One region of the Bradyrhizobium sp. SMVTL-02 genome, then DNA from elsewhere that is predicted to be linked to it. Evidence: riboswitches for the same ligand, from Rfam matches in the RefSeq annotation. Region 1 holds a riboswitch; each other region holds the start of a gene.
The links. Region 1 has a riboswitch for cobalamin ahead of ACNJYB_RS13700 (TonB-dependent receptor domain-containing protein). Riboswitches for the same ligand answer to the same signal wherever they lie in the genome.
Positions count from the first base shown of each region.

Region 2: it holds a riboswitch for cobalamin, as region 1 does, so the genes downstream of both, metE (5-methyltetrahydropteroyltriglutamate--homocysteine S-methyltransferase) here and ACNJYB_RS13700 (TonB-dependent receptor domain-containing protein) in region 1, are expected to answer to the same signal.
Region 3: it holds a riboswitch for cobalamin, as region 1 does, so the genes downstream of both, ACNJYB_RS07910 (ribonucleoside-diphosphate reductase subunit alpha) here and ACNJYB_RS13700 (TonB-dependent receptor domain-containing protein) in region 1, are expected to answer to the same signal.

Region 1 covers NZ_CP182469.1:2,946,681-2,953,095, forward strand. Annotated here, with positions in the region: gene cobT (nicotinate-nucleotide--dimethylbenzimidazole phosphoribosyltransferase) at 1-776, shown strand, start outside; gene ACNJYB_RS13695 (histidine phosphatase family protein) at 769-1,341, opposite strand; cobalamin riboswitch at 1,414-1,615, shown strand; gene ACNJYB_RS13700 (TonB-dependent receptor domain-containing protein) at 1,731-4,085, shown strand; gene ACNJYB_RS13705 (PepSY domain-containing protein) at 4,097-5,515, shown strand; gene ACNJYB_RS13710 (amidase) at 5,672-6,415, opposite strand, start outside.
Region 2 covers NZ_CP182469.1:1,680,359-1,686,773, reverse strand. Annotated here, with positions in the region: gene ACNJYB_RS07895 (carbohydrate porin) at 1-655, opposite strand, end outside; gene ACNJYB_RS07890 (TauD/TfdA dioxygenase family protein) at 1,435-2,364, opposite strand; cobalamin riboswitch at 2,927-3,147, shown strand; gene metE (5-methyltetrahydropteroyltriglutamate--homocysteine S-methyltransferase) at 3,254-5,581, shown strand; one part of gene ACNJYB_RS07880 (IS3 family transposase) at 5,982-6,258, shown strand; one part of gene ACNJYB_RS07880 (IS3 family transposase) at 6,258-6,415, shown strand, end outside.
Region 3 covers NZ_CP182469.1:1,690,025-1,696,439, forward strand. Annotated here, with positions in the region: gene ACNJYB_RS07905 (ribonucleotide-diphosphate reductase subunit beta) at 1-560, opposite strand, end outside; gene ACNJYB_RS07910 (ribonucleoside-diphosphate reductase subunit alpha) at 571-3,471, opposite strand; cobalamin riboswitch at 3,592-3,805, opposite strand; gene ACNJYB_RS07915 (DJ-1/PfpI family protein) at 4,242-4,844, shown strand; gene ACNJYB_RS07920 (ribbon-helix-helix domain-containing protein) at 4,940-5,338, shown strand; gene ACNJYB_RS07925 (hypothetical protein) at 5,510-5,665, shown strand; gene ACNJYB_RS07930 (tetratricopeptide repeat protein) at 5,770-6,415, shown strand, end outside.

The DNA.
Region 1 (6,415 bases):
GCGGCGCAGCGATCTCGGTGCTGGCGCGCGAGCTCGGCTCAAACCTGGAAGTCGTTGACGCCGGCACGCTGACGGAGGGGGCGATGCCTGGCATCGTCACCGACAAGCCGCGCAGTGGCACCCGTGATTTCAGTGTCGAGGCTGCGCTCACGCCAGCAGAGCTGGTCTTCGCCTTCGAAGCCGGCCAGCGCGCGGTCGCGCGTGCCGAGGCCAGCCAGCCTGATCTCCTGCTCTTCGGCGAGATGGGCATCGGCAACACCACGACATCAGCGGCGATCGCCGCGAGCCTGCTCGGCGTCAGCGCCGAGGAGATCGCGGGCAGCGGCACCGGCGTCGATGCGGCGGGCCGTGCGCACAAGGCGCGCGTGATCGATGCCGCGATTGCGCGTCATGGCGTTGCGGGCGCCTCGGCCGAAAAGATCCTGTGTGCTGTCGGCGGACTCGAGATCGCGGCGATCGCGGGCGCCATCATTGCGGCCGCGCAGCGCCGCATCCCTGTGCTGATCGACGGCTTCATCGTATCGGTCGCGGCGCTGGCGGCCGTGCGGCTCAACCCGTCGTGTCAGCCATTCCTGCTGCCTTCGCATCAATCGGCGGAGCAGGGACATCGGCTGGTGCTGCGCGCGCTGAACGTGCAGCCGCTGATCAGCCTCGATCTCAGGCTCGGCGAGGGATCGGGCGCCGCCATCGCGCTGCCGCTGGTGAGGTCGGCCTGCGCGCTCCACAATGACATGGCGACCTTTGCGGAGGCCAATGTGCCTGACAGGCCTAGCTGACCCGCTGATTGACCGAGACCACCCGCCAGCCGCTCGCGAGCCGGTCGATCCGGGTCAGCGACAGCGGGTCGATGACGAAGCGTAACGCCGCCTCCGGTAGGAGATCGAGCGCGGTGCACAGCGCGGCGCGGATCGTGCCGGAATGCACGACGAGCGTTGCTGATCCGGCTCCGATCCGCGACAGTCCCAGCCGGACACGCGCGACCTGATCCTCAAAGCTCTCGCCGCCCGGTGGTCTCAGGTGCGCCGGATCGCTCCAGAATTGTACGTAGGCATCGTCGCCGCCCGCTGCGAGCTCGTCATGTCGCCGGCCGGTCCAGTCACCGAAATCCTGCTCGCCGAATTCGTCCACCAGAATAGGTTCGAGCCCCAGCGCCCGCGCCGTCTCGATCGTGCGCCGCGCAGGGCTCGCATAGCTCGCAGCATCCTGCGGCAGGCGCAACCGCAGCGCCTCCAGCTGCGCGCGGTCGTCCAGGTCCGCCGGTGCATTGGCGGCATGGATCGTCCCCTTAACGCCGTCGACGGGCGCATGTCGGATCAGCCAGAGGAAGGTTGCGCCTTCCATGCAAATCTCCGCGGAAGTTGGTGGCTGTGGCACTATCGCCGCAGCTTGCACATTGACTCCGTCCTGATCGTAATCCTAGATGCTCGCGACGGTTTCCCCGCAAGGGGATGAAAAGGGAATGCGGTGCGGGGACGTTGTCCCCAATGCCGTGGCTGCCCCCGCAACTGTGAGTGGATAATCCTTCGTCAGAAGCCACTGGGTCCTCGGTCCCGGGAAGGCGACGAAGCGGTCGTGACCCGCGAGCCAGGAGACCTGCCGTCAGCCGTGGTCACACGCGAAGATGTCGGTCGGGGAGTACAGACATTCGGCTTCATCGGAGGGCTGACAGGCCCGGGGTGAGACCTCGTTCGCTGTGACGTGCCACTGACGTCATACCGAGGTCTAGACCCGTGTCTTCCATTCGTATCGTACGACGGCGCAGCGTCCTGCTCGCCTCCGCCGCGCTCACATCCGTTGCCGTTCTCGATGTGCCTGCTGCGCTCGCGCAACAGGCAAGCGAACCGCTGCCGCCCGTCGAGGTGTCGCCCGCCCAATCCCGCAAGCCGGCCAAGCCGGCTGCCCGGGAGCCTCAGAGCACGCACCGCGCGGCGCCGCGCAGACCTGCCGTATCCGCAGCACCAAAGCCCGTTGTGCCGGCTGGGGGGGCGCAGACGCCGCTCAACACCAATGCGGTCGCCGAAAGCGCCTCACGCCTTGGGCTGACCGTGCGCGAAATACCCGCGACCGTCGAGGTCATCTCGGCCAAGACCATGCGCGAGCAAGGCTATCGCACCGTGTCCGAGGTGGCGCAGGGCGCGGTCGGCGTGACCTCCGGCGATGCGCCGGCGGAGCCGGCGGGCTTCTCGATGCGCGGCTTCACCAACAGCCAGATCAATACGCTTTACAACGGCATCAAGATCGGCCCGCAGAACATGACCTCGCGGATCATGGACACGGCCAATCTGGAGGCCGTGGAATTCCTGAAAGGCCCGGCTTCGCTGATCTCGGGCGAGGGCGCCGCCGGCGGCGCGATCAACCTCGTCACCAAGCAGCCGCACACCGGAGCCGTCCGCAACGAGGCGGACTTCTCGTACGACTCCCTGAACTCGTTCCGCGCCCATTACGGCTCCGGCGGCAGCACCAACGTTCAAGGCCTCGATTACCGCTTCGACATCAGCCGGTCCTCGCTCAACGGTTTTGTCGACGACACCTATACCAGGACGTTCGATGTCTCCGGCCAGCTCAACTACCGCGTCTCCGACAGTCTGAAGGTTTGGGGCGCGATCGAATATCGCGAGGACCGCGGAAAGGCCTATTGGGGCGCGCCGCTGGTGCCGGTCGCCTTCAGCGGCCCACATGCGACGGCGGGGATAGTCTCGGGCAATTACGTCTCGAACTACAATAAAGCCAATCTCGGTGCGGTCACCATCGACGACCGCACCTTCAACACCAATTACAACGTCCTCGACAACCGCAACGTGGCGCAGGAAGTCTGGTTGCGCGGCGGTTTTGAACTGAAGCTCGCGCCGGACCTTACCTTGAAGAGCCAGGCCTATGGTTATGGCGCGGAGCGCAGCTGGTTCAACAACGAGGTCGAGGCATTCAACTCCGGTACGAACCTGGTCGATCGCGAACGCTTCTATGTCGCGCACAGCCAGCGGCTGGTCGGCAACATCACCGACCTGATCTGGGATACTGACATCGCCGGCTTCGACAACCGGCTGGTCACGACGCTGTCGTCGAGCTACCTCGATTTCGTTCGGCCGGGTGCCGCGAATTTCCCGGGCGACTCCGTGTCGCTGGTCAATCCAGACCGAGGCTTCTACGGCACGCTCACGACCAAGCAGCAGACCGCGCGCATCGACAACGAGGCGCTGTCGTTCGAGGACCGGCTGAAGCTGACGCGGACTTTCGCGCTGGTCGGCGGCCTGCGCGTCGAGCATATCGGCCTCGACCGCAACTCGACCGACGTCAACGGGCTGGTGAACGCGGGCTTCCCGTTCACCAACGACTGGGCGCCGGTCACGGGACGCATCGGCTACACCTGGGAGGCCGTGCCTGGCCTGACCTTCTTCAGCCAGTACGCGACCGGCGCCGACGTGTCCGCCAACAACATCTTCCTGCTGTCACCGACCCAGCCTCTGGACCTGACGACGTCGCGCATCTACGAGACCGGCGTCAAGCATCTGTTCTGGGACAACCGGGCGGAGTGGTCGTTCTCGGCCTATGATATCCAGCGCAAGAACGTCTATGCGGCGGCCGGCGGGCAAACGCTCAACATCGCCGGACGGCAGGAGTCCAAGGGCGTCGAGCTTGCTGCCTCGGTACGGCCAATCGAGCCGCTGCGGCTGTGGGGCAACATCGCCTATGTCGATGCCCGCTATGCCGACTACAATTTCGCCGGCGGGTCGTTCTCGGGCAACACGCCGCCGAACGTGCCGCGCATCGTCGCCAATGCCGGTGCGTCGTACCGGTTCTTCACGCCGTGGCCGGTGGAGCTCGGCATCGTCGGCCGGCACGTCGGCGACCGCTACAACACCGATGCCAACACGGTGACGATGAACGCCTACACGGTGGGCGACGTCTATGCCTTCGTCGATATCCCGAAGACGGTCTTCAATGGCGTCGACCAGGCCCGCCTGACCTTCCGGGTGCGCAACTTCACCGACAAGCGCTACGCGATCTGGGGCGATCCGTTCTATCCCGACCAGATCCTCTTGGGCGCCCCGCGCACCTACGAGCTCTCGGCCGCGCTCAAATGGTAGGCGCTGAACGCATGGGCGCGATCGTCCTCCTGCATCGCTGGCTCGGAATCGCGTTCTGCCTGCTGTTCGCGATGTGGTTCGCGAGCGGGATCGTGATGCACTTCGTTCCGTTTCCGTCGCTGACGGAAGCCGAACGGATGGCCGGGCTTTCGCTGGTCGACCGCGGCGAGGTGCGCATCAGCGTTGCCGATGCGGTCGCCGCGAGCGGAATCACGGACGCTACGCGCCTACGGCTGATTCAACGCAGCGACGGGCCGGTCTACATCGTGTCGGGACCCTCGCACCTGCGCGCGCTTCGTGCGACCGATGCGCAGGATGGCTCGGTGCGGTCACCCGAGGTCGCGCTCGCCATCGTATTGGCTCACGCGCGTCAACGTGGGCTCGATGCAACGCGAGCAACTGTCGTTGCATACGCGGACCACGACCAATGGAGCGTCCCGAACGGCTTTGACCGGCACCGGCCCTTGCTTCGCGTCGACCTCGGCGATGCGGCCGGCACGGAGGTCTACGTCTCGTCGCGCACCGGCGAGGTCGTGCTGGATACGACGCGACGCGAGCGTGGCTGGAATCTCGCCGGCAGCGTCTTGCACTGGATCTATCCGACGGTCCTCAGGAGCAATTGGGCGCTGTGGGACGGCGTGGTCTGGACGCTGTCGCTGCTGGCGCTGATCGCAGCCCTGCTGGGTGCGGTGCTCGGGATCCTGCGCGTGAAGACGCGGGGACGCCGGCTCGCCTCGCCATATCGCGGCTGGCACGCCCTGCATCACGTCATCGGTCTCGTGGCGACGGTTTTCGTGCTGACCTGGATCTTCAGCGGATGGCTTTCCATGGATCACGGCCGGCTGTTCTCGCGCGGGCAGCTGACGTCGGCCGAAGCCGGCGTGATCGATGCTTCGCCGGACTGGACGGCGGCTCCATCGCCGGATCGCAAGCCGCTATCGCTCCCTGCCCGTGAAGTGGAATGGTTTGCGTTTGACGGAACCGTCCACCGACGTGAGCGGATTGATCTCGATAAGCAGGTCGTGGTGCGGCCGGACGGTCGAGAGTCGGAAGGCCTCGGTGCGCAAGCGATCGCGAGCATGATGACGAAGCTTGCGACGGGCTGCGCCGCGCCCTCTGTCCTCGGGGGTAATGACGATTATCCCGCACAGTCCATCGTCCCCGGTGCTTCCGTCTACCGCTCCCGCTGCGGCGATGCCTGGTTCGACATCGACGCGGCCGACGGCCGTGTGCTGCAAAGGCTGGATGCGTCGCGACGGGCCTATCGCTGGGCCTACGGCGCGCTCCACACGCTCGATTTTCCAATCCTCATCGCGCACCCGCGCCTGCGCGATGTCCTGATCGTCGGCCTGTGTGCGCTCGGACTGGTGTTCTCGATCACCGGAATTGTCATCGGCTGGCGGCGGTTGCGTTTCTCGTTCGCCGGCTAGATTGAAGCCCGAGAAACAAGAAGTGCGAAAACAACCCCATGCACAGTAGCCGGTGATAATTTAATCAACGACTTACGCAGACATCGCCGGAATTTGACCCTTCGGGCAAAACAGGGGTATATTGCGATTATTCCGAAACCGTCGCATTGCCCAAAGCTACGCCCGCAACTGCGCCTCGATCTGCCGCGCGGCGCGCAGCAGCGTGCGGTCCTGGCCGCGCCGGGCGATGATCTGGAGGCCGAACGGAAGCCCGTTTGCGTCGGCCCCGCACGGAAGCGAGATCGCCGGCAGACGGGCATGATTGACGAACGGTGTGAACACGGCATGCGCGCGCGGGCTCGCGGCGCGGCCGCCGATCGTCTCGGGTCCCGCTTGCGTGAACGGCCAGGCGACGCAGGGGACGGTCGGCGCCAGCAGCAGATCGACCTCGGTGAAGAAGGCCGCGAAGGCATTGGCGATCGCGGCGCTCGCGATCAGCGCGCCCGCAACGTCGCTGCCCGACCACGACAGCCCTCGTTCGATCTGCCTCGCGATGTCAGGATCGAAGATCGCCGGATCTTTGCGGAAGGTATCGCCATAGAGCGCGGCGAGGCCGGCATGCTGGAGCGGCATGATGGCCTCTTCCCTCGCACCGGCCGGCCAGACGGGATCGCGCTGCGTGATGCCGAGGCCCGCGGCGGAGAGACGTGCGATGGCGGAAACGAGCCCGTTGGCGACGACATCATCGACGGCGGCGTCGAGCCCGAGCCGCGGCGAGAAGGCGATACGGAGGCCGACGATGTCCTCGGCCGCTTGCGCGATGCCGGCCGCATCCGGGTCGCGCGGATCGATGCCGGCCATGGTCTCGAACGCCAATGCGATATCGGCGACATCGGCGGCGATCGGTGCGATGACGGAGAG
Region 2 (6,415 bases), 1.3 Mb from region 1:
CTGGCCCCCCGGGCTTCCAGGTCCAATACTGCTGCTGAGCTCCCACGATGATCTGGCCATCGGGAATCCCAAATCGACTGAGATCGTAGGTCACGATCAAAAAGTTGAGGGTATTAAATGTGGGGTTCTGACCAGAATATAGCTGATCGCGGATGGTGCTCCTCGCAGCATTCGGTAGCTGATTGGTTACGAAGGTGTTCACCGTCCCGCCAATATAGCCGATCCCGACTTCTGCCAGCGCAGATCTAAAGCCGCCGTAGTCCTGATCTATCGTATCTGCCGGACCAGGAATACTGAGCCACATACCTTTTTCGCGGAGGCCCTCGAACTTCACAAATGGATCAACCTTCCGTTGCGTTCTATTCTTGGCAACTGAAACCGCATTGTCCCGCGTTGCTGCAAATGCATTGGCAGTTTGTGCCAGGGCCTCGTCGGGTCGGGAGCTTCGAGGGAGCGTAGCCACGCGATTCTTCTTCTGATTTACTCCTTGGGTCATCTTTTTGGGAGCGCCACTTTCTGGACCAGGGACGGTGACAGCTTGTGCCAGCGCCGCACCCCCGAGAGGGCTCGAAGCGATGGACAGTGCAACAGCAATCCATCTTTGGGCGCTGGCTTCCTGACGTTGCTTTGTCAGGGCGATAGCGAAACGAAACAATAGACCAGCGCCAAGCGCTGAAATCGTTGAGGGCTCAGCGCTCGAGGACTGAGCGAGACGGTTTGCTGACGACTTCCCTGAGGCGGGAGGGATCGCGGTAGGAGTAGACCTGATTACTGCGGAAGACGAGACACTAGATCCATCACGCCTGCTGGCGCCGTCAGATCCATATTGCATCCCGACTTCCTTAACGTATGAGTTCGACCCTCGCTGTTCACGAATGCCATGCGTCCGACATCCGCATCAATTGTTAGGGTTGGTAGGTGACATGAGCCTCAGTGCATTGCTTCTCGATTCGCGCCCTCAGGTCCGATGGCACGAGATCAAATCGGCGCTCATCTCTCCAGCCTCGGTGCTTCGAATCATCTAGAGATTAGAGGACGCCGAAAGCGCCCGCCGCAAAGTGAACAGAAGCCTGTCGATTGTGACTGCGAAAGTCCTGGCGGCAGCTCGGCAACAATTGAGACCATAGCGGATGAACAACCAGACCGTGAGATCGGCGTGTGTGTAGGCAAAGGTTGCGCGTAAACACCTTCGAGAGGTTTCTTCGAAAGCCGCGCTCCCAACGAGCGCACTTTCGAGCTCAACACGTCGGAGAGGAGCCGAAGATACGGCTTACTGCTCCAATGAAATTGTTGCACTGCGCGCGCAGCTGCTGAACTCGATGGCGCGCCTCTCAGGGCTAGGTGCGGCTCGGCTTTTATTCGAGTACTCGCAGCAAGACATTCATGTTTGAATGTGTGGCGAAGCAGGCTACCGCGAGCAACGTTGTAACCCCGCTAGGCGACCTTCGCGGCCGGTTCCTTGGAGGCTTTTACGCGGGTTACGCTGCTCTTTCCATCGATGCTAACGGGCACTTCGCCGACGACCGTTGCGCGACGAACGAGACGATGCTGGTCGCCGTAGTCGTTCACCGCATAATGTTGCGTGGCGCGATTGTCCCAGATCGCGACATCGCCTTCCTTCCAGCGCCACCGCACGGTATTCTCGAGGGCCGTGATATGAGACTGAAAGAGATCAAACAGCTTCTGACCGTCGTATTTTGGAAGACCAACAAAATTTTGCACCAGAGCGCCAAGCACTAGCGCGCGTTCACCGGTCTCGGGATGCACGCGCACCACGGGATGCTCAGTCTGATAGATCGTTCTCGTGAAGATTTCGTCCAGATGTTTTTTGTCGAGCTCGCTGACGTGGGGCAATATTGCGTAGTCAAAGGCGTTGCTGTGAACCGCCCAGAGCTTGTCTGCAAGCCGTTGCAGCGGCGGCGCTAGGTCGAGGTACGCCGTAACGGTGTTCGACCAGACCGTATCGCCACCAAATGGTGGCATCACGAGACTTCGCAGTACCGCAATCTTGGGGTAGGCATCGACGAAGGTTCCATCGGTGTGCCACAAGTCGGCCCGGCTACCGGCGCGCGCGGAATCAAGCTCGATGATCGACGCCGTGCCTTTGATCGCACCGAGCGTCGGATGAGGTGCCAACTTCCCGAAACGAAGGGCAAATCGCTCTTGCTCCGCATCGTCGAGGTGCCCTTGGTCGCGAAAGAAGATGACCTTGTGCTCCAATAGCAACTCGTTGATCGAGCCGATTGTCTGCTCCGGCAAATCGCCCGATAGCTTGACATTTCGGATTTCTGCGCCGATGCGCGCTGCGCATTTGACGACGTCGCTGCGAGGAGCGACGCCATCCGACAAGACCGTGGCAGTCATGGCTCGAAATCTCCAATTTGCCGGCTTCCGCATACGGAATCTGCCAGAGTAATGGTGACAGCGTCGAGTTCCTGCTACGCTCCTAAAGCGAGCTCCGACTTATTGGTGCGGCTTCGCTACGATCTTGATCTAAGTTGGCGAGAACTGTCGGATTGATCAATTGCCAGAACTGGTAGTTGACCGGTGTGAAAAGCTGAAGCTGCAGCGCAAAGAGCCGCAAATCGGCGATAGTGACACTGAAGCGACAAGAAGCGGAAGCCTCTCTTCACTTCTTCTCGAGGCGCAAGAGTCAGAGAACAATGGCCGATTTGCGCGTACAGCGGCGGAGTTCGGAGCTGCACGATACATCTAGCCGACAACAGCACAGCGTGGACGACAAGGGCTAGTAAACATCTACAGGGCGCGATCGCACCTGACGGCGTGACGACCACACGCATCGTTAAAGTGGGAAGGCGCGCAATGCTTCACGCCGCTGTGGTCGGTGACCTCGATACTTCCATTGGTAAGAGCTTTCTTGCCGCAGCAAAGACGATCTCAGGGTTGACGTATCGCTTCTGTTGCAGATAATCGGAGGCGTCGAGGTTCTCCAGCGTTCGATCTGGAGCTAAGAGGGAAGCCGGTGCGCTCTCGATCCGTTCAGGATTGAAGTAATGCCGGCGCTGCCCCCGCAACTGTAAGCGGCGAGCCCGCATCCAAACGTGTCACTGAAGCAGAAGCTTCGGGAAGGCCGGATGCAGGCGATGACCCGCGAGCCAGGAGACCTGCCCCGACAACGTGTTCGTCCACGGGCGGGGTGTCCGGTGGTACGCCTAGTAGCGGGCCTCGCTTTCGCGGCCTCCTGCCTGCGTTTCCGCCATGGCCTTTGCCCCCACACAATGGGGTTAAAGCTATGTCTCTTCTTTCACTTCCTGTCGCAACACTCGGCACGCCGCGTATCGGACCACGCCGTGAGCTCAAGCTGACGCTCGAAGGCTATTGGGCCGGCAAGATCGGCAACTCGCAGCTTCTCGAAGCAACGGCCGGTCTTCGCGTCGCCAATTGGGCGCGTCAGAACTCGCTTGGCGTTACCGTGATTCCGTCGAACGACTTTTCACTCTACGACCAGGTTCTCGATACGAGCGTCATGGTTGGCGCCATTCCTGAGGCGTATGGCTGGGACGGCGGTCCCGTATCGCTGAAGACCTATTTCGCCATGGCACGGGGCTCGCAAGACAAGGAACACGATGTGAACAGCGGTCACGCGCAAGATCATGGCGTCGCTGCGCAGGAGATGACCAAGTGGTTCGATACCAACTACCACTACATGGTGCCCGAATTCCATAAAGGACAGACCTTCAGGCTTTCCTCCCGCAAACCGATCGAGGAATATGAGGAAGCGAAAGCCCTTGGCTATCAAACGCGCCCTGTCTTGGTCGGACCGGTTACGTTTCTGAAGCTCGGCAAGAGCTCGGATCCAACCTTTGATCCGATTTCGCTTCTTGAGAGCCTAGTGCCCGTCTATGTCGAGGTTCTCAAGGAACTGGCGAAACGTGGAGCCGAGTGGGTCCAGCTTGATGAGCCCTATTTGGTGCTTGATCTCGACGAGACTACGCGGAATGCGCTCCGGCGCGCCTATGGGCGTCTCGCTGAGGAGGTGCCTGGCATCAAGATCATGCTTGCAACTTATTTCGGAGCGATCGGTGACAACCTGGCGACGGCTCTGGGATTGCCCGTGGCCGGCCTGCACGTCGATCTGGTTCGCGCCCCCCAACAATTGAGCCAAATTGAATTTGGCGCCCGCGCGGACCTCGTGCTTTCGCTCGGGGTCATCGACGGCCGGAACGTGTGGCGCTCGAATCTGTCGGTCCTGGTTGAGCGGCTCAAACCTTTCATTGCAAAGTTCGGCAAGGATCGCGTGCAGCTCGCCCCCTCTTGCTCGCTCTTGCATGTCCCAATCGACGTTGAGCTCGAGACCGATCTCGATTCGGACGTGAAGAGGTGGCTTGCCTTCTCGGTCCAGAAGATCGACGAGCTCGCGACCTTGGCGAAAGCGCTTGCAGGCGACAGAAATGCCTCTGCCGCACTTTCAGAATCAGACCTCGCAGCGAAAACTCGCCGGGCATCGCCGAAGATACATGACAGGGCCGTCGTCCAGCGGACGGAGGCGATTGACGAGGCTATGTGCCGGCGCAACGACGCTTTTGCGACCCGTAGCGAGGTTCAGCGCAAGCGCTTCGGCCTGCCGCTTTTCCCCACGACCACGATCGGGTCGTTCCCACAGACCACCGAAGTACGCAACGCCCGCGCCGCCCATGCTCATGGAGAGTTGACCAAGGCGGAATATGAAGACTTCCTGAAGGAGGAAACGGCTCGCGCGGTCCTGTGGCAGGAGGAGATTGGGCTCGACGTTCTTGTTCACGGCGAGTTCGAGCGCAACGATATGGTGCAGTATTTCGCTGAGCAGCTCTCCGGCTTCGTGTTCACTAAACATGGCTGGGTGCAGTCTTACGGCTCACGTTACGTTCGTCCGCCGATTCTGTTCGGCGATGTCTCGCGGCCGAAGCCGATGACCATCGAATGGTGGCGCTACGCGCAGTCGCTAACCAGAAAGCCGATGAAGGCCATGCTTACCGGGCCGGTGACGATCCTGAATTGGTCGTTTGTCCGTGACGATATTCCGCGCAGCGAGGCCTGCCGTCAGATCGCGCTCGCGATCCGTGACGAGGTTGCCGACCTGGAAAAGGCCGGCGCAACCATGATCCAGATCGATGAGGCCGCGCTACGCGAAGGTTTGCCCCTCCGGCGTTCCGATTGGAAGTCTTATCTCGACTGGGCCGTGGAGAGCTTCCGCCTCTGTTCCTCCGGTGTTGCCGATGCGACGCAGATCCATACCCATATGTGCTATTCGGAGTTCAACGCCATCATCGATGCAATTGCCGCGATGGACGCAGATGTCATCTCCATCGAAACGTCCCGTTCTAAGATGGAGCTGCTCGATGCATTCACTGCCTTCAAATATCCAAACGACATCGGCCCCGGCGTCTATGACATCCACTCGCCGCGGGTTCCCGAAGCTGCCGAGATGGGGGATCTCATCGCGCGGGCCCGCCGACGACTCTCGGACTCACAGCTCTGGATCAATCCGGATTGCGGCCTAAAGACCCGCAAATGGACCGAAGTCCGTCCGGCGCTCGTCAACATGGTTGCAGCGGCCCGCGAAATGCGCAAGGCGTCCTGATGCCAGGGTAGCTAGCGGTTAAACGGTATGTTTGACGAAGCTTCCCAATGGGTTTCCCCCTCTAGGCGCTGAGTGGGTGGCGCCTAGCAGGTTGACGGCGCGTCCGGCAGCATTCGCGACCGCGAATGATCACATACAGCCGAAGCGCCACGAGCGTCGATTGCATCTGACGCATCAAGTCACAGTGAGCCGCATTTGGACTGTGTCCCACTTCCGCGGTGGCCATATGTACCTAGACAGACGCGGGGCGCTGAACTGGAGGACATGAAGACTGGCGCGGGTACGTGGTGCCGAGCTAACGACAATTCAACCAAGGGCCGGCCCAGTTGAAATGGACCCCGATTGTGGGACCACGTGCTTAGTTGGAAGGGGCTGCTCCGTTTGATAGACGGAGCGCATGATGACAACGAAGACGAGACGCAAGATCGACGCGGCACTGAAGGCAAAGATCGCGCTGGAAGCCGTGCGGGAGCAGACGACGGTGGCCGATCTGGCCCAGCGCTATGAGGTTCACCCGAACCAGATCTATGCCTGGAAGAAGCAGCTACTGGACCAGGCGGCCCGGGCCTTTGACGCGGGTGTCGGGCGGGAGAGCGAGGACGCTCGCGAACGAGAGATCGAGAAGCTGCACGCCAAGATTGGACAACTGACAGTCGAGCGCGATTTTTTAGCGCGGAGGTCCGGAAGATGAGCACGCCGGACCGTCGAGGAATGCTCGATCGCGCCGACATGGCGCTGTCGATTCGCCGGCAATGCATGTTGCTTGGTATCGCCCGCTCTGGGGTCTACCGGCCGCCACGGCCGGCCAACGACAACGACCTCGCCCTGATGCGG
Region 3 (6,415 bases), 1.3 Mb from region 1:
GAGGGCACCTCGCGGTACATGTTGAATAGCTCGCCCTCATCTAGCCCAAGGCTTTCGACGATGTACTGGAAGGTATGGGTGTGGACTGCCTCCTCGAAGGCCTGCCGCAAGAGGTACTGCCGGCACTCGGGATTGGTGAGATGGCGATAGATCGCCATCACGATGTTGTTGGCGACGAGCGATTCCGAAGCGGCGAAGAAGCCGAGATTGCGCTTTATCGTGCGCCGCTCGTCCTCCGTCAGCCCGTTGCGCGACTTCCACAAAGCGATATCAGACTGCATCGAGACTTCGGTCGGCATCCAGTGATTGTTGCAAGCGGACAGATATTTTTCCCAGGCCCATTTGTACTTCAGCGGCAGGAGCTGGTTGACGTCGGCCCGGCAGTTGATCATCTGTTTCTCATCGACCGATACGCGGCCGCCGGCGCGGTCGATCACACCGAGCCCCGTCGGATCGGCCACCTCGAGCTTGAGCCGCGTCTTTTGAGGCCGGGTGGTGGTGGGGTTTGGGGCGGCGGGAGCCGCCGTAGCCATCGTTTCGGTATTGGACCAATCAAGCATCGTCATCTCCTTACTGGCAGGCTTCGCATTCGGGATCGTTGATCCGGCAGGCCGTCATGCCGTCGAAGTCCGGCCCCGCAATCGCGGCGGGGACCACGATCGGCGCGTACGAGATCGCCGCCTTGGCCGAGACGGCGTTGAGCTTGCCGTCAGTTCCCTTCAGGGTCGATTTCTCGACATGGGTGGCACCGTGAGATCGCAGATAGTAGGTCGTCTTCAGTCCACGGCGCCAAGCCAACCGGTAAAGCGCATCGAGCTTTTTGCCGGATGGATTGGCGATGTAGAGGTTGAGCGACTGCGACTGGTCGATCCATTTTTGCCGGCGCGCAGCCGCTTCAATCAGCCAAGAGCTGTCCACCTCAAATGCTGTCGCATAAAGGTTCTTGAGATCGTCGGGCACCCGATCGATCTGGCCGACGCTGCCGTCGAAATATTTCAGGTCGGAGACCATCACCTCATCCCACAGGCCGCGGGCCTTAAGGTCGCGGACCAGGAGCTCGTTCACGACCGTGAAGTCCCCGGACATGTTCGATTTGACGAAGAGATTTTGATAATTTGGCTCGATCGACTGCGACACGCCGCAGATGTTGGAGATGGTCGCTGTCGGCGCGATTGCCATGACGTTTGAGTTGCGCATTCCGCCAGCGACGACCTTCTCGCGTAGGCGATCCCAGGGCAGCGTCGAAGAGCGGTCGAGATCGAGTCCGCCGCGGGCATCGTTAAGAAGTTGGATAGAGTCGAACGGCAAAATACCTTTCGACCAGAGCGAGCCTTCGAAGCTTGGATAGCGTCCGCGCTCGCTTGCGAGATCTGAGGACGCCTCGATGGCGTGGAAGGAAATCGCCTCCATGCTGATATCCGCGAACGTGACTGCCGCATCCGATGCGATCGGGATGCGCTGGACCTGAAGCGCCTCCTGAAAGCCCATCAGGCCGAGACCGACCGGCCGGTGACGCATGTTGGACCGGCGCGCCTCCGGGATGGTGTAGAAATTGATGTCAATGACGTTGTCGAGCATCCGGACGGCGGTCGTCACCGTCCGCTTCAGTTTTGCCTCGTCGATGCCGTCGGGGCCGACATGACTAAGCAGGTTGACGGAGCCCAGATTGCAGACGGCGACTTCGTCGGCCGAAGTGTTCAGCGTGATCTCGGTGCACAGATTCGAGGAATGGATCACGCCCATGTGGCGCTGTGGCGAACGCAAGTTGCAGGGGTCTTTGAAGGCGATCCAGGGGTGGCCGGTCTCGAATAGCATGGTCAGCATGCGACGCCAGAGGTCGGTAGCTCGCACCGTCTTGAAGAGGCGTATCCCGCCGTCCTTGGCTCTGGCTTCATAGGCCTCGTACGCGGTCCTGAATGCCTCGCCGTAGAGGTCATGCAGGTCCGGCGTCTCATCCGGCGAGAACAGCGTCCACTCGCCGTCGGCGTCGACGCGCTGCATGAACAGGTCCGGAATCCAGTTTGCGGTGTTCATGTCGTGCGTCCGGCGGCGGTCATCGCCGGTGTTCTTGCGGAGGTCGAGGAATTCCTCGATGTCGACGTGCCAGGTCTCAAGGTAAGCGCAGACCGCGCCCTTGCGCTTTCCACCCTGGTTGACGGCGATCGCAGTGTCGTTGGCGACTTTGAGGAACGGGATGATGCCCTGGCTCTCGCCATTGGTGCCCTTGATGTGAGCGCCTAGGCCGCGAACTGGCGTCCAGTCGTTGCCGAGGCCACCCGAATATTTGGCGAGCAGCGCATTGTCCTTGATCGACTTGAAAATGCCGTCAAGGTCATCGGCGACGGTGGTGAGGAAGCAGGACGACAGCTGCGGACGCAGCGTGCCAGAATTAAACAGCGTGGGTGTCGAGGCCATGAAGTCGAACGATGACAAGAGATCGTAGAACTCGATCGCCTTTGCCTCGCGATCAATCTCGCGCAGCGCCAGCCCCATCGCAACCCGCATGAAGAAAGCCTGCGGCAGCTCGATTCGCTTGCCGTGCTGATGTAGGAAATAGCGGTCGTAAAGCGTCTGAAGACCTAGGAACTGGAAGTTTAGGTCCCGTTCCGGCTTCAGCGCTGCGGCGATCCTGTCGAGATCGAAGCGGGCAAGTTCGGGATCGAGCAGCTCGGCGTTGATCCCGACCCTCACATAGGCCGGAAAGTATTCGGCATAGAGCGTCGCCATGTCGGCTTGCGAGGCCGACGTCGCAACACCATGAACGTGCGAGAGCACCTCGCCGCGGAGCTTGTCGAGCAGCAAACGCGCGCTGACGTAAGAATAGTTTGGCTCGTGCTCGACGAGGGTACGCGCTGCCATGATCGAAGCCAGCGCCAGCTCGTCCTGGCTGATGCCGTCGTAGAGATTGCGCCTGGTCTCGGCCAGCACGGGCTCCACAGAGACGCCATCGAGGCCGGCGCAGGCTTCGCCGATGATCAGCGCGAGGCGATTGGTATCCAGACCGACACGGGAACCGTCCGTCAGGGTGACGTGAAGCGCCGGAGCGCCGGCGGGCGCCGGCTGCGCGGCCGCGTCCTCGGCGCGCTGACGCGCGCGCTCTTCGCGATACAACACATAAGCGCGCGCAACCTTGTGGTTCTCACTGCGCATCAAGGCGAGTTCGACCTGATCTTGAACATCCTCGATATGGAAGGTGCGTCCTTCGCCCGCGCGCCGCATGAGCGCAGCGACGACCTCGTCGGTCAATTGCACAACGCTCTCATGCACGCGGCGAGAGGCGGCCGCCGTGGTACCTTCGACGGCCAGAAAGGCCTTGGTCATGGCCAACCCGATCTTGGGGGAGTCAAATGGGGTGACCTTGCCGTTACGGCGAATGATCTGCATGGTCGGCTCGCTTGGCGCGAGCGTTCGCGGACGCGACTGGATAATGGCAGCGGACGCATTGTCCGCGTCGTGTAGGTTCAGTGACATCAATAGGCCCCGTGATGCGCGTTGTGTTTGAACGGGGCGATAAGGAAGGACGCTGACGCAGCGCCGGCAGATATGTTGCCGGACGGTGCGTGTAAGCGACCGCCGGACACCCCGCCCGTGGACGTTCTGGTCGTCACGGCAGGTCTCCTGGCTCGCAGGTCGTTGCACTTCCTGTCTTCCCGGCGCAGTCGCACCAGTGACGTCGTTCGGAAGCAGCTCGCTGCTGACAGTTGCGGGGGCAGCGCCGGAATTCCGCGCACAAGGCGCAGTTCACCGGCTTCCCTCTTAGCCACTAAATCTTGCGATCAAGCGGACCGTGATGACGATATGTAGTGATATTCGGGACGCGCTGTCAACAGCTGATGAGGCTCGTAGATTTTTGCACGCAATCTTGACGTCGTTCCCGCGCTCGCCCGCGGTGATGTCGTCTATCCGCCGAGGGCTCAGCTATGCGGACGGAGTCTGGCAGGCGACGATTTGGGTGAGCGGCGGCGCACGAGCGGGCAAAGCTCAAGTCCCTGAGATTCAGGCGCGGCGGGACGTACGCTTCCTTGGAGCCCCTGGTCGAGATATGAAAGTCTGCACCGTGTGAAGATAGCTTGTGACAAAGCGCGCGGATATTGCTCATCTTTCCGCGTACAATCCGACGACAGCGTGCACGTGCCGCTCGCTCGACTGCGTTAACGGGTTAACACCAAGTCTCGTCCGGCGTCTGTATCCTCAGACCGCGCAAAGAGCGAGCGTTGGAACCTAAGTTCGGAGGATAATGCATGAATGGCAAGCGCATTCTGATGATCGTCGGGGATTTTGGTGAGGACTACGAAATAATGGTCCCGTTCCAGGCCCTCCTCGCCGTCGGACACACGGTTCATGCCGTCTGCCCCGGCAAGGCCGCAGGCGACACAATCGCAACGTCGATCCATGATTTCGAAGGCCAGCAGACCTACAGCGAAAAGCGCGGCCACAACTTCACGATCAATACCACGTTCGCCGAAATCGATTCCTCATCTTATGACGCGCTCGTGATCCCGGGGGGCCGAGCTCCCGAATACCTTCGCACCGATGGACGGGTGATCGAGCTGGTTAGATACTTCTTCGCTGCTGAGAAGCCCGTCGCCGCAATCTGTCATGCGGCGCAGCTCCTTGCGGGCGCCGACGTGCTGAAGGGGCGCACCTGTTCGGCCTATCCGGCCTGCCGCATCGAGGTCGAACTTGCCGGCGGCGTTTATGCCGAGATCCCAATTAATGGCGCCGTGACAGATCGCAATCTGGTCAGCGCGCCGGCTTGGCCGGCTCACCCCGCGTGGCTATCGCAATTTCTTGCCGTTCTGGGGACGACGATCAGCCATTCCGGCCTGCGCCGCGCCGCATGATCGTTCGGCTTGACGACGTGAATGAGCGTAGGTACGGGCGCAGGGCGGGGTGATAGACTGTGACCCGGCTCTTTCTGCTGCCTGAGGCGGCGCCCATGTGCAGGCTCTTTGTCAATGCGGATGCGGAGCTTTGGCAGACCCGGCTGAAGTCCGTGCGAATGCGCGGTTTCTCCACCAGCATCCGCTTGGAGAACCTTTACTGGCGGATTCTGGAGGAGATCGCGCAGCGCGATGGCATGACACTCTCGCAGCTCCTGGACCGGCTGCATGAAGAATTGCTGGAGGACCGGAAGAATGTGGAGAACTTTTCCTCGTTCCTCCGCGTCTGCTGCGGCCGCTATCTGATGCTGCAACTCTCTGGCGACATCCCGCGCGATTTCGCCACACCGGTCAGATCGCTAGATGCCAACCGCATCCTCGAGCGCGAGGCACGACGCTTTGCTGCGGACGCCGGGAGCGGGAGTAACAAATCGAGGATTTCAGTCACTGGTTAGGCAGAATTGCGTCAATCGATGGCGGTTGCCGCAGCTCGTCTGGGGCCCACGCGACAAAGCCGAGCCTCCAGTCACAACGGTCCAAGCGCCAGATCGGGTCTTTTTGCTAGCGCCATCTGAGCCGCACTTCCAATTTTTTTGATAGCGACAGTCAAGGAATCTCGCTGCGGATTGGCGCAGCAACTCACTATTCTTTTCCTACACGACTGGCCGCACTTTCGCTTGGTCTGGCGTGCCAGAGAAGGAAAGGAGAACGTGATGAAGAAGAAGATCGCTGAGATCAAGACCACCATCCGCACCACCACTCCGTACACCGGTACGCTTTAGGTTGGTTCGACGAGTGCCTTGAATGCATCTACCTGATGAGAGCATAGCGGCAAGGAGGGTGGTCCTTTCGACCACCCTCCTTTGTGACAGTTCCGGAGAGTCGAATGGTTGATTTGATCCAGCAGCGCATTGCCCCGGCCATATCATCTTCCGTCGAACTCAGTCCGATCACTATTTTGAAGGCAGAATCGGGCATGGCCCCGATTCCGACGATCAAATCGGCACTCGCGCGCTCCGGCTGGGACATCTTAATCACTGACGGAGACTGGCGGACCGGCGGCTATCTTGCGGGCCTGCAAACGCTCATCGACGCCGAACTGACGTGGGCTGCTGAAAATGGCCCAAAGCTGGTTGAGGCGGCACAACAATCCTTGAAGCGGCTATTCCCTCTCCTGGTCAGCGATGCCTTTAGCGTGCCGAAGGATCTCACCAATACCTCGAGCAAGGAGGAGCGCACACGCTTCTATCATCATGAATACCAAAACAAACTCTTGGTTGGATTAGCCGAATTCCTGATCAGGTGTGCCCGAGAGCGCAACGAACGCCGCATCCTCGTCATCGACCGGGCGGCTACCCTGTCCACCCCGGCGAAGAACCTGATCAAGCTGCTCGATAGGCTGGACGACGATGCGCGCGTGTTTCGGTTTCTCCTGATCGATTATGAACAACGCCTCTATTTCCAGGACGCCAGCGAAGTTCATTTCGGCAGATATAGCATTCAGGAACTCGGGCCGATCCTGGATCGGAATC